One region of the Ensifer sp. B1-9 genome, then DNA from elsewhere that is predicted to be linked to it. Evidence: riboswitches for the same ligand, from Rfam matches in the RefSeq annotation. Region 1 holds a riboswitch; the other holds the start of a gene.
What was found. A riboswitch is a leader RNA that binds a small molecule or an ion and turns the genes downstream of it on or off. The one in region 1 is predicted to bind glycine.

Region 1 (4,948 bases):
TCCCGCAAAGCTGCGTGGTCGGGAATGCAAGCACGGTCTCCTTGTCGAAGCCCGATACTTTGCCGCGGACGACGAAGGTGTCGTAATATTCGTCCGGCAGGCTGCCGCCCTTCCAGCGGATTTCCAGGGGGCCGGACGAGACCTTCTTGCCGTGATTGTCGTAGGTCTTCTGGTAGTCGCCTTTGATGATTTCGATTTCCCAACCGGGCTTCGGCTGCGGTTGAGCGAGGACAAATCCTTCCGGCAGCTTGATCTGCACTTCCGTCGTCGGCTTGCCGTCGCAGCCATGCGGCACCTGCAGCACCGCCTTGAAGGTGCTTTCAACCGGCGCCGTGTTGTTTTCAAACGTGGCGTGCGCGTGGGCAATGCCGCTTGCGGCAAGGGTAAGGCCGAGCGAAAGTGAAGCGATCCTGGTCTTTGTCATATCGTAATCTCCTGACCACGCGCCGGGCCCTTGCCCGGTTGCCGGTGGTCCAAGCCGCTTGGCGGCGGCGTATTGAATGGGATGCGAGCGGAGGATTACGAATGCGCCGGCGGCCCGCGCGAAGGCGGCAGGAGGCGCAGATGCTGATGGGCAGCATCGTTTTCTATCAGGATGGGCGAAACGAGCCATGTGCCTGTATCGGCGCGAACGCTTTCCACGGGTGGAACCGGCAGAAGGATCGCGCTCGAAAGACGGCATGCTTCGCAGACCGGGGCCATGGACTGGCCCTTGCCGCTTTGGTGGTCGACGCCGTCCGTGCCGAAGCAGATTTCGGCGAGCGTACCGTCAGGCAGTTGATAGGCGGCGATCTCGGCCGGTGTCAGCGTCTTGGCGCTGAGCGGCTTGTGGGCAAAGGTCAGGAAAACGAGCGCAAATACGGCGATCAGCCGCACTGCTATCCCGAATTTGCCTTCGCGCCCTGTCATCCGATCGACTCTTGTGGGTTAGAGCGGGATGCGGATGGAAAACCGCACAGATTTTTCCCATCCCCGCTCTCGTATCGATCTTGGGTTATCCTCAACCGGAGAAGAAAGCAAAGGCAGAATTGCCGCAGTGGCCTCGGCTGCGTCTTTTGGTCATGCGACAAAAATGTGTTTCACCGCGACACCGCCCCCTTGCCAAGCTCCCGCCTTCGCCGTTATCTGGAGACGATCTTGTTGGGAGAAACCGGTTCACTCCGGTGCCGAAGGAGCAACCGCCCCGGAAACTCTCAGGCCAAAGGACCAGCAAGGTGCCGGTAGGACTCTGGAGAGAAGCGCTTTTGCGCTCGCCGAAGGGATAACAATCTCAGGCAAAGGGACAGAGGGGGCTCGAATCGACGGCGATTGACGCCGGAAGTGTGAGCCGGCGCGAGAGCGCCAGACCTGGAGGCCGGATTTGGAAGACAATCCTCATTTGAAACATACGCCGCTGCATGCGCTGCACCTTTCTCTGGGCGCGCGCATGGTGCCCTTTGCCGGCTACGAAATGCCGGTGCAGTACCCTGATGGCGTGATGAAGGAACACCAGCACACCCGGGTTGCCGCCGGTCTCTTCGATGTCTCGCACATGGGCCAGGTCATCGTCCGGCCGAAGTCCGGCAAGATCGAAGACGCGGCGCTGGCGCTCGAAAAGCTGGTACCGGTCGATGTGCTCGGCCTCGCCGAAGGACGCCAGCGTTATGGCCTCTTCACCAATGCCGAAGGTGGCATCCTCGACGACCTGATGATCACCAATCGCGGCGACCATCTGTTCCTCGTCGTCAACGCCGCCTGCAAGGACGCCGACTTCGACCTGCTGCAGAAAGGCCTTTCCGATACCTGCGACGTGACGATGATCGAGGATCGGGCGCTGATCGCGCTTCAGGGGCCGCGTGCCGAAGCTGTTCTTGGCGAACTCTGGGCCGATGTCTCCGACATGCGCTTCATGGACGTTGCCGAGGCGGACCTGCACGACGTCACCTGCATTATCTCCCGCTCGGGCTACACCGGCGAAGATGGCTTCGAGATCTCCATTCCCGTCGCCTCCGCCGTCGATGTGAGCCAGCGCCTTCTGGAACATCCCGACGTCAAGCCGATCGGCCTCGGCGCCCGCGATTCGCTGCGCCTCGAAGCCGGCCTTTGTCTCTACGGAAACGACATCGACACGACTACGACCCCGGTGGAAGCAGCGCTCGAATGGGCGATGCAGAAGGCGCGCCGCGCCGGTGGCGCCCGCGAAGGCGGCTTCCCGGGCGCCGGTCGCATCCTCGGCCAGTTGACCGATGGCGCTTCGCGCCGTCGCGTCGGGCTGAAGCCGGAGGGACGCGCGCCGGTTCGCGGCGGCGCCAAGCTCTTCGCCGACGCCGAGGGCAAGACCTCGGTCGGCCAGGTGACCTCGGGTGGTTTCGGCCCCTCCGTCGATGGTCCGGTTGCCATGGGCTACGTCGACGTCGGCCACGCCGAAAACGGCACCACCCTTTTTGCGGAAGTGCGCGGCAAGTACCTGCCTGTCGCGGTCGCCGCCCTGCCCTTTGTCAAACAAACCTACAAACGCTGATCAGGAGAGAGCGCACATGTTGAAGTTCACTGAGGAACACGAGTGGCTGAAGATCGAAGCTGGTGTCGCGACCGTCGGCATCACCGAGCACGCCGCCGGCCAGCTTGGCGACCTCGTCTTCGTTGAACTGCCGGAAACCGGCTCGACCTTCTCGAAGGGCGATTCCGCTGCCACCGTCGAGTCCGTCAAGGCAGCTTCCGACGTCTATTGTCCGCTTGACGGCGAAATCGTCGAAGTGAACCAGGCGATCGTCGACGATCCGTCGCTGGTCAACAGCGACCCGCAAGGGGCTGCCTGGTTCTTCAAGCTCAAGCTCGCCAATCCCGGCGATGCCGACGCCCTTCTCGATGAAGCGGCCTATAAGGAGCTCGTCGCCTGATGAGCATGCCCAAGGATTTCACCTTTACTGACTACAAGCCGTATGACTTCGCCAATCGGCGTCATATCGGCCCGTCGCCGGCCGAAATGGACGAGATGCTGAAGGTCGTCGGCTATCCGACGCTCGATGCATTGATCGACGACACTGTCCCGCCGTCGATCCGCCAGAAGACCCCGCTCTCCTGGGGTGCGCCGATGACCGAGCGCGAAGCGCTCGACAAGATGCGCGAAACGGCCAACCGCAACCAGAAGCTCGTCTCGCTGATCGGTCAGGGCTACTATGGCACGATCACGCCGCCGGTCATCCAGCGCAACATCCTGGAAAACCCGGCCTGGTACACGGCCTATACGCCCTACCAGCCGGAAATCAGCCAGGGCCGTCTCGAAGCGCTGCTCAACTACCAGACCATGGTCTGCGACCTGACCGGCCTCGACGTTGCCAATGCTTCGCTGCTCGATGAAGCGACCGCCGCCGCTGAAGCCATGGCCATGGCCGAGCGCGTCTCGAAGTCGAAGGCCAAGACCTTCTTCGTCGACGAGAACTGCCACCCGCAGACGATCGCTCTCTTGAAGACGCGCGCCGAGCCGCTCGGCTGGCAGATCGTCGTCGGTAATCCGTTCACCGACCTCGATCCGGTCGACGTTTTCGGCGCCATCTTCCAGTACCCGGGCACATACGGCCACGTGCATGATTTCACCGGGCTGATCGCCCGTCTGCACCAGACCGGGGCGGTCGCCACCGTCGCCGCCGATCCGTTGGCCCTGGCGCTCCTGAAATCGCCGGGCGAAATGGGCGCAGACATTGCCATCGGCTGCACCCAGCGTTTCGGTGTCCCGGTCGGTTACGGTGGTCCGCATGCCGCCTATATGGCGGTCAAGGACGCCCACAAGCGTTCCATGCCCGGCCGTCTTGTCGGCGTATCGGTCGATGCGCGCGGCAACCGCGCCTACCGGCTGTCGCTGCAGACCCGCGAACAGCATATTCGCCGCGAAAAGGCGACGTCGAACATCTGCACGGCGCAGGTGCTGCTCGCCGTCATGGCCTCGATGTATGCCGTCTTCCACGGCCCGAAGGGCATCAAGGCGATCGCTCAGAGCGTTCACCAGAAGACCGTCCGTCTCGCCATGGGCCTCGAAAAGCTCGGCTACACCGTCGAGCCCGACGTGTTCTTCGACACGATCACCGTCGAAGTCGGCAAGCTGCAGGGTATCATCCTCAAGACCGCGGTCGCCGAGGAAGTCAACTTGCGCAAGATCGGCGACACCAAGATCGGCATCAGCCTCGACGAGCGTTCGCGCCCGGTTACGCTCGAGGCGGTCTGGCGCGCCTTCGGCGGCGACTTCAAGGTCGAGCAGTTCGACCCGGACTACCGTCTGCCGGAAGCGCTGCTACGCACCAGCGAGTACCTGACGCATCCGATCTTCCACATGAACCGCGCCGAAAGCGAGATGACGCGCTACATCCGCCGTCTGTCGGACCGTGACCTCGCGCTCGACCGGGCGATGATCCCGCTCGGCTCGTGCACGATGAAGCTGAACGCGACCGCGGAAATGCTGCCGATCACCTGGCCGGAATTCTCTGAGATCCATCCCTTCGTGCCGAAGGATCAGGCGGCTGGCTACCAGCACATGATCGAGGATCTGTCGGAAAAGCTCTGCGCCGTCACTGGCTATGACGCGATCTCGATGCAGCCGAACTCAGGCGCCCAGGGCGAATATGCCGGTCTCCTCACGATCCGCGCCTATCACATCGCCAATGGCAACGGCCATCGCGACGTCTGCCTGATCCCGACCTCCGCGCATGGCACCAATCCTGCTTCGGCCCAGATGGCCGGCATGAAGGTCGTCGTCGTCAAGGTCAGCGACAACGGCGACATCGACATGGACGATTTCCGTCCGAAAGCAGAACAGTACGCGGAAAACCTCTCGTGCTGCATGATTACCTATCCCTCGACCCATGGCGTGTTCGAGGAGAACGTGCGCGAGGTCTGCGAGATCGTCCACAAGCACGGCGGCCAGGTCTACATGGACGGCGCCAACATGAACGCCATGGTCGGCCTTGCCCGCCCC
Region 2 (4,948 bases), on a different contig from region 1:
TGCCGTTTCGACAATGGCGCCACGGAGTTCCGGTGTCGTTTTGAAGGTCGGATCCCCGCTCAGAACCCGGGAGACGGCAGTTGGGGATGCGCCGACGATGTCTGCAATGTCTCTCACCTTCGCCATGGTTGTCCCGTGTGCGAAACGGAAACTGGCGCGCCGTTCACCTCGTCGGCCTGATGAGCGCGCAACACCTTTCTCAAAGCCTCGTAGCACTGGTCGGCAACCTTGGAACGGGGGCGGTATCGCGGCCGGATCAGGTAGTATCGCGACGGCTGTACGTCGGAGATTCGGTGATAATCAGCATCGAGCGTGTCCGACGTCAGCGCCTGCATTGTCGAGCAAGTGATGCTGTCGACAACCGCGACGCCTCGGTTCATGACCGAGAAGCATGCCATGGGAAAGAAGCTTGCGAACTCGACACGTGGAGGCCCCAACTGCGCCCTGATCTGGTGCGTGGCCCGGTTTTCTTCGTAGAGCGTCGAGACATCGAGGCCCTTAAGGGTTCCGATCGAGACCGCCCCCTGGCCAGCGAGAAGCCCCTTCTGGCAGATTGCATAGACAGGTACTTCGAACACCTCCGCTTCGAATAACGAGGAATTCGTCAGAACCTCGGATTTCCCCTCATCGGTGAGCGCGATGTCGTGGCGCTGGTTTTCCATCTCCGAGACGATCGCAGCCGACGTGGCCGTCATCAGCCGCAGCTGCTGCCCTTGAGACGCGATCCCGGCAATCGCCGATGGGACGAGATAGTTTCCCGTGTTGTTTGAGGAAATGATGGAAACGCGGGGAACCTCAATCGAGGTGAGCTGTCCGAAACGATGGCGGATATCGTTGATCTGCGCCATAAGCGGGCTTATCTGCTCAAAGAGCACATCCGCTTCGGCGCGAGGCGTGATCCGACCCGCATGGCGGTCGAACAAAACCGTGGTCAGCTGGTCCTCGAGAGTAGAGATCGTCATGCTCACGGCCGGCTGCGTGCGGCCCAGGTTCTTTGCAGCTTTCGACATGCTACCCGTAAGCATCACCTGATAAAACGCTTCGATCTGGTGATACTTCATGTCCCGCCTCCACCTGCCACGCCGACGGGACCAATCGGGCATTCGGACGCCAGCACCCTCCTCGCCAGGACAACGTCCTTGCGGATTTGTTCGATCATCGGCTCCAGACCTTCGAAACGGAGTTCCGGGCGAAGGAATCTCACGAATCCGACTGAACACGTTTCCCCATAGAGGTCGTCGGCAAAGTCGAGCACGTACGTCTCGAGGATCAATTCTCCATTCTCGACTACCGTGGGCCGCCTTCCGAAGCTCGCTACGCCCCAGTGGCATTCTCCCGATTCACGTATGAACTGGACTGCGTAGATTCCGGCCTCGAGATCGACATCCTCGCCCAGGACCATGTTTGCGGTCGGGAAGCCGATCGTCCTGCCCAGCTGCGCGCCAGGAATGACGACATCTGAAATGGTCTTAATCCGGTTCAGTGGCACTCGCGCCTCTCGCGTAGAATGCCAGAGTGATCTGTCTGACGTGTGGTCAGCGGAAACTTCGATTTGTTCACTAGCCAGCATCTCGCCCTCCAATAGTCCACTATCGTTGGCGGACGGCGAAGGATCGCCGCCCGCCGTTTTCAGAACTTAGTCGATCGGGTCCGCGCCGATCGCTGCCAGCGCGGCTTTTCCGACCTCAATGTCCTGATCGCCCGTTCCTGAGCCGACGCCGATTGCTCCCGCGAGCCTACCGTCGAATTTAATCGGCAGCCCGCCCGGAAGGTTCGTCACGCCGCCCGAGGTCGCGATACCAGCGGCGACAGCAAATTCCGGTGTCATTCCACCCGTTTTGTTGCGGATGGAAGCCGCGGTGCGGGCCTTCGCCCTCGCGGTCTGCATGCTCAAGTATTTCGCGCCGTCCATCCGGAGGCTCGCGATTGTCTCGCCGCTTGCGTCTACGATGCAGATGCACTGCGGGACGGACATCTGCTCTGCCTTTGCTACAGCGGCGGCGAGGGCGTCGGACGCGCCCTGGTGAGACAGGACCACGGTTTCAAGATAGGGTTTGGGCATTTCATTCTCCTTTGGTTCTAATATCCGGCGACTGCATCGACGCGGTTGCGCAGGGGCTGTCCTTGGAGGTCCCTGCGCACGTTGTCTGCAAAAATCGATAGGCAACGATCGACGTAACCGTCCGCGTCGTCACAAGAGATGTGGGGGAAGATCATAAGGTTCGGAACGTCCCAGAGTTGGCTATCGGCGGGGAGAGGTTCCTGGTCGAAGACATCAAGAGCAGCTCCACTCAACCTGCCATCGACGAGGGCTGTTGCGAGCGCCTTCGTATCAACGACGGGGCCGCGCGCAATATTGAACAGCGATGCGCCGGGTTTTAGGAGCGCAAGCTCCGTTTCACCGATCAGTCCTCTGGTGGACGTGGTAAGCGGGCAGCTGACAACAAGGCAGTCAGCGAGAGGTAAAGCCTTGTCAAGATTGGAGACCGCGAAGACCTGGTCTGCTGGCGAGCCGGCTTCCCCTGATCGCGTAACCGCCACTATCTTCGCTCCGAGAGGACGGAGATGGTCGGCAATCGCCGACCCCAATGCGCCGAAACCGACAAATACAATCGTTTTGTTCTCAATTCCCGTCGCCAGACGGTTGTCCCACCGATGGAGCCGCTGGTTTTCTATATGCCTCGGCACTCCTTCGCACAGCATGAGAACCGTCATAAGTCCGAAAGCTCCGCCTTTGCGAGCGTGCACGCCGCTGCTATTCGTCAGCACCGCGCCATTCGGGAGCCAGTCAAGAGGCACATATTTCTCCACGCCGGCGCTAGTGCAGTGAACGACGCGCAGCTGTTTGCCGTGCTTTTTCAGGCGCGCGGTGTCGAACCCGGAGCCGATAAAGTATTGCGCGCGTTCCAAAGACTCGAAGTCAGGAAAGTTGGTAGCGCAGGATCTGATTTTCGCTGCGCCTGCGAGAGGACCTAGTGCGTTTAAGACCGCTAGTTCTGAAACGAAGTACGGTGACTCCGGAGGCAACCCGTTTTCCACATAAACCAGAAAATCTCGCATAATCAGACCCTTGTCTCTCGCTACCTCCATGAAAGCAACTTTCGTGCCACTTTGAAACTTTTCTCGATCGAGGGCTTGCGCGTTTCTGCGTCCTGTGCCTACCCTAAGGGTGTTCGAAGGCTGTGCAGGAGAGATGGCGCTGGACGCCACGCCGAAGGAGCAACCCCCCAGGAAACTCTCAGGCAAACGAGACTGCTCAGTTGAACAATCTGGAGAGAGGCGCTTGCGCCCACCGAAGGGGACCCCCACTGGGGATAAGCTCTCAGGTAAAGAGACAGATTGGGGGCTGTGGGACTGGCGAAGTCCCGGCACCAACTGTTGGAGAGATAGAGTGCCCCATATTGCTGTACTCGGCGCTGGTATCACCGGCGTGACGACCGCTTACGCCCTTTCCCGCCGCGGCTTCGATGTTACCGTTGTGGAACGTCACCGCTACCCGGCGATGGAAACGTCGTTCGCCAATGGCGGTCAACTTTCTGCGAGTAACGCGGAGGTCTGGAACCACTGGTCGACCGTGATGAAAGGCATCAAATGGATGCTCAAAAGCGATGCCCCCCTCCTGATGAATCCCAGCCCCAACTGGCACAAGTACTCGTGGATGGGCGAATTCATGGGGAACATTGGCGGCTACCGGACGAATACGGTCGAAACCACCCGGCTTGCAATCGCCGCACGCAAACACGTGTTCGAGATCGCCGAGCGCGAGGGGATAAACTTCGATCTGGAAAAGCGCGGTATTCTGCACGTCTACTACGACAAGCCGAGCTTCGATCATGCTAGCAAGGTGAACACTATGCTGACCGACGGGGGCCTAGACCGCCGCCCGGTGACAAAGGAGGAGATCAAGTCGATCGAACCGGCCCTCGTAGGCGATTTTTACGGAGGCTTCTTTACCCCTTCGGACTCGACAGGTGACATCCACAAATTTACGCGCGGATTGGCGGAAGCCTGCGCCAAGCGCGGCGTAAAGTTCCTTTTCGACGCCGAAATCGAAGACGTAAAACCTGGGCAGACCACGAAGGTTTACTGGAAGCCGGCGAACACAACGAACAATGAAATCAATGTCCTGTCCGTTGACGGCGTGGTAATATGTGCGGGTGTCGGTAGTAGAAAGCTCGCCAACATGCTCGGCGACCGAATAAACGTTTATCCCGTCAAAGGATATTCGATAACGGTACATCTCGACGACGAACAGAGCCAACGCGGAGCACCTTGGGTAAGCCTGCTCGATGACCGGGCCAAAATCGTCACCAGCCGCCTCGGAGCGGACAGATTCCGAGTGGCCGGCACGGCAGAGTTCAACGGCATAAACCGCAACATCCGACAGGATCGTATCAACCCGCTAGTGGGTTGGGTAAGAACTCTGTTTCCGGACGTGTCCACCTCGAGGGTGGTGCCATGGGCGGGATTGAGACCCATGATGCCGAATATGATGCCCCGTGTTAAAACCGGCTCTCGGCCGGGCGTATTCTACAACACGGGTCACGGACACCTCGGGTGGACGCTTTCCGCCGCCACAGCCGAGATAGTCGCCGAGCTCGTGGAGCGAAAACACAAACCGTCGAAAAGCAGGGCGGCTTAGAAAAATCGCCGGGGCCGAACGAAAGTTCGGCCCTTGTGTTTTGGGGGGTCTCAGTCCCAAGCTTTTCTCATCCACGAATCTCACACATGAGACTTAGCGAACAATTTGAGACTCGCCGACGAAGCGGACCAAAGCATTGATTTAAAGAGTTTTTTGAAGTTGGCACGGCGCTTGCTCTACAGTTCGTGAGGATCGGACAGGCCGATCTGAATTCGAAGAGGAGACTTCAAATGGACCTCGGTCTATTTATGATGCCACTGCATGACCAGCGGCGAAATTTCACGGAGCTTTTGAAGCAGGACCGTG

Region 2: linked by a shared signal. The riboswitch ahead of ACQ5BM_RS29405 (D-amino acid dehydrogenase) and the one ahead of gcvT (glycine cleavage system aminomethyltransferase GcvT) in region 1 are both predicted to bind glycine.

What each region holds. Positions count from the first base shown of each region.
Region 1 is NZ_JBCHVG010000011.1:59,910-64,857, forward strand. Features, by position in the region: gene ACQ5BM_RS20905 (DUF1775 domain-containing protein) at 1-424, opposite strand, end outside; gene ACQ5BM_RS20910 (hypothetical protein) at 520-909, opposite strand; glycine riboswitch at 1,132-1,219, shown strand; gene gcvT (glycine cleavage system aminomethyltransferase GcvT) at 1,361-2,500, shown strand; gene gcvH (glycine cleavage system protein GcvH) at 2,517-2,879, shown strand; gene gcvP (aminomethyl-transferring glycine dehydrogenase) at 2,879-4,948, shown strand, end outside.
Region 2 is NZ_JBCHVG010000019.1:5,179-10,126, forward strand. Features, by position in the region: gene ACQ5BM_RS29380 (LacI family DNA-binding transcriptional regulator) at 1-126, opposite strand, end outside; gene ACQ5BM_RS29385 (LysR family transcriptional regulator) at 114-1,061, opposite strand; gene ACQ5BM_RS29390 (riboflavin kinase) at 1,058-1,570, opposite strand; gene ACQ5BM_RS29395 (GlcG/HbpS family heme-binding protein) at 1,637-2,062, opposite strand; gene ACQ5BM_RS29400 (D-2-hydroxyacid dehydrogenase) at 2,080-3,090, opposite strand; glycine riboswitch at 3,176-3,265, shown strand; gene ACQ5BM_RS29405 (D-amino acid dehydrogenase) at 3,392-4,642, shown strand; gene ACQ5BM_RS29410 (LLM class flavin-dependent oxidoreductase) at 4,873-4,948, shown strand, end outside.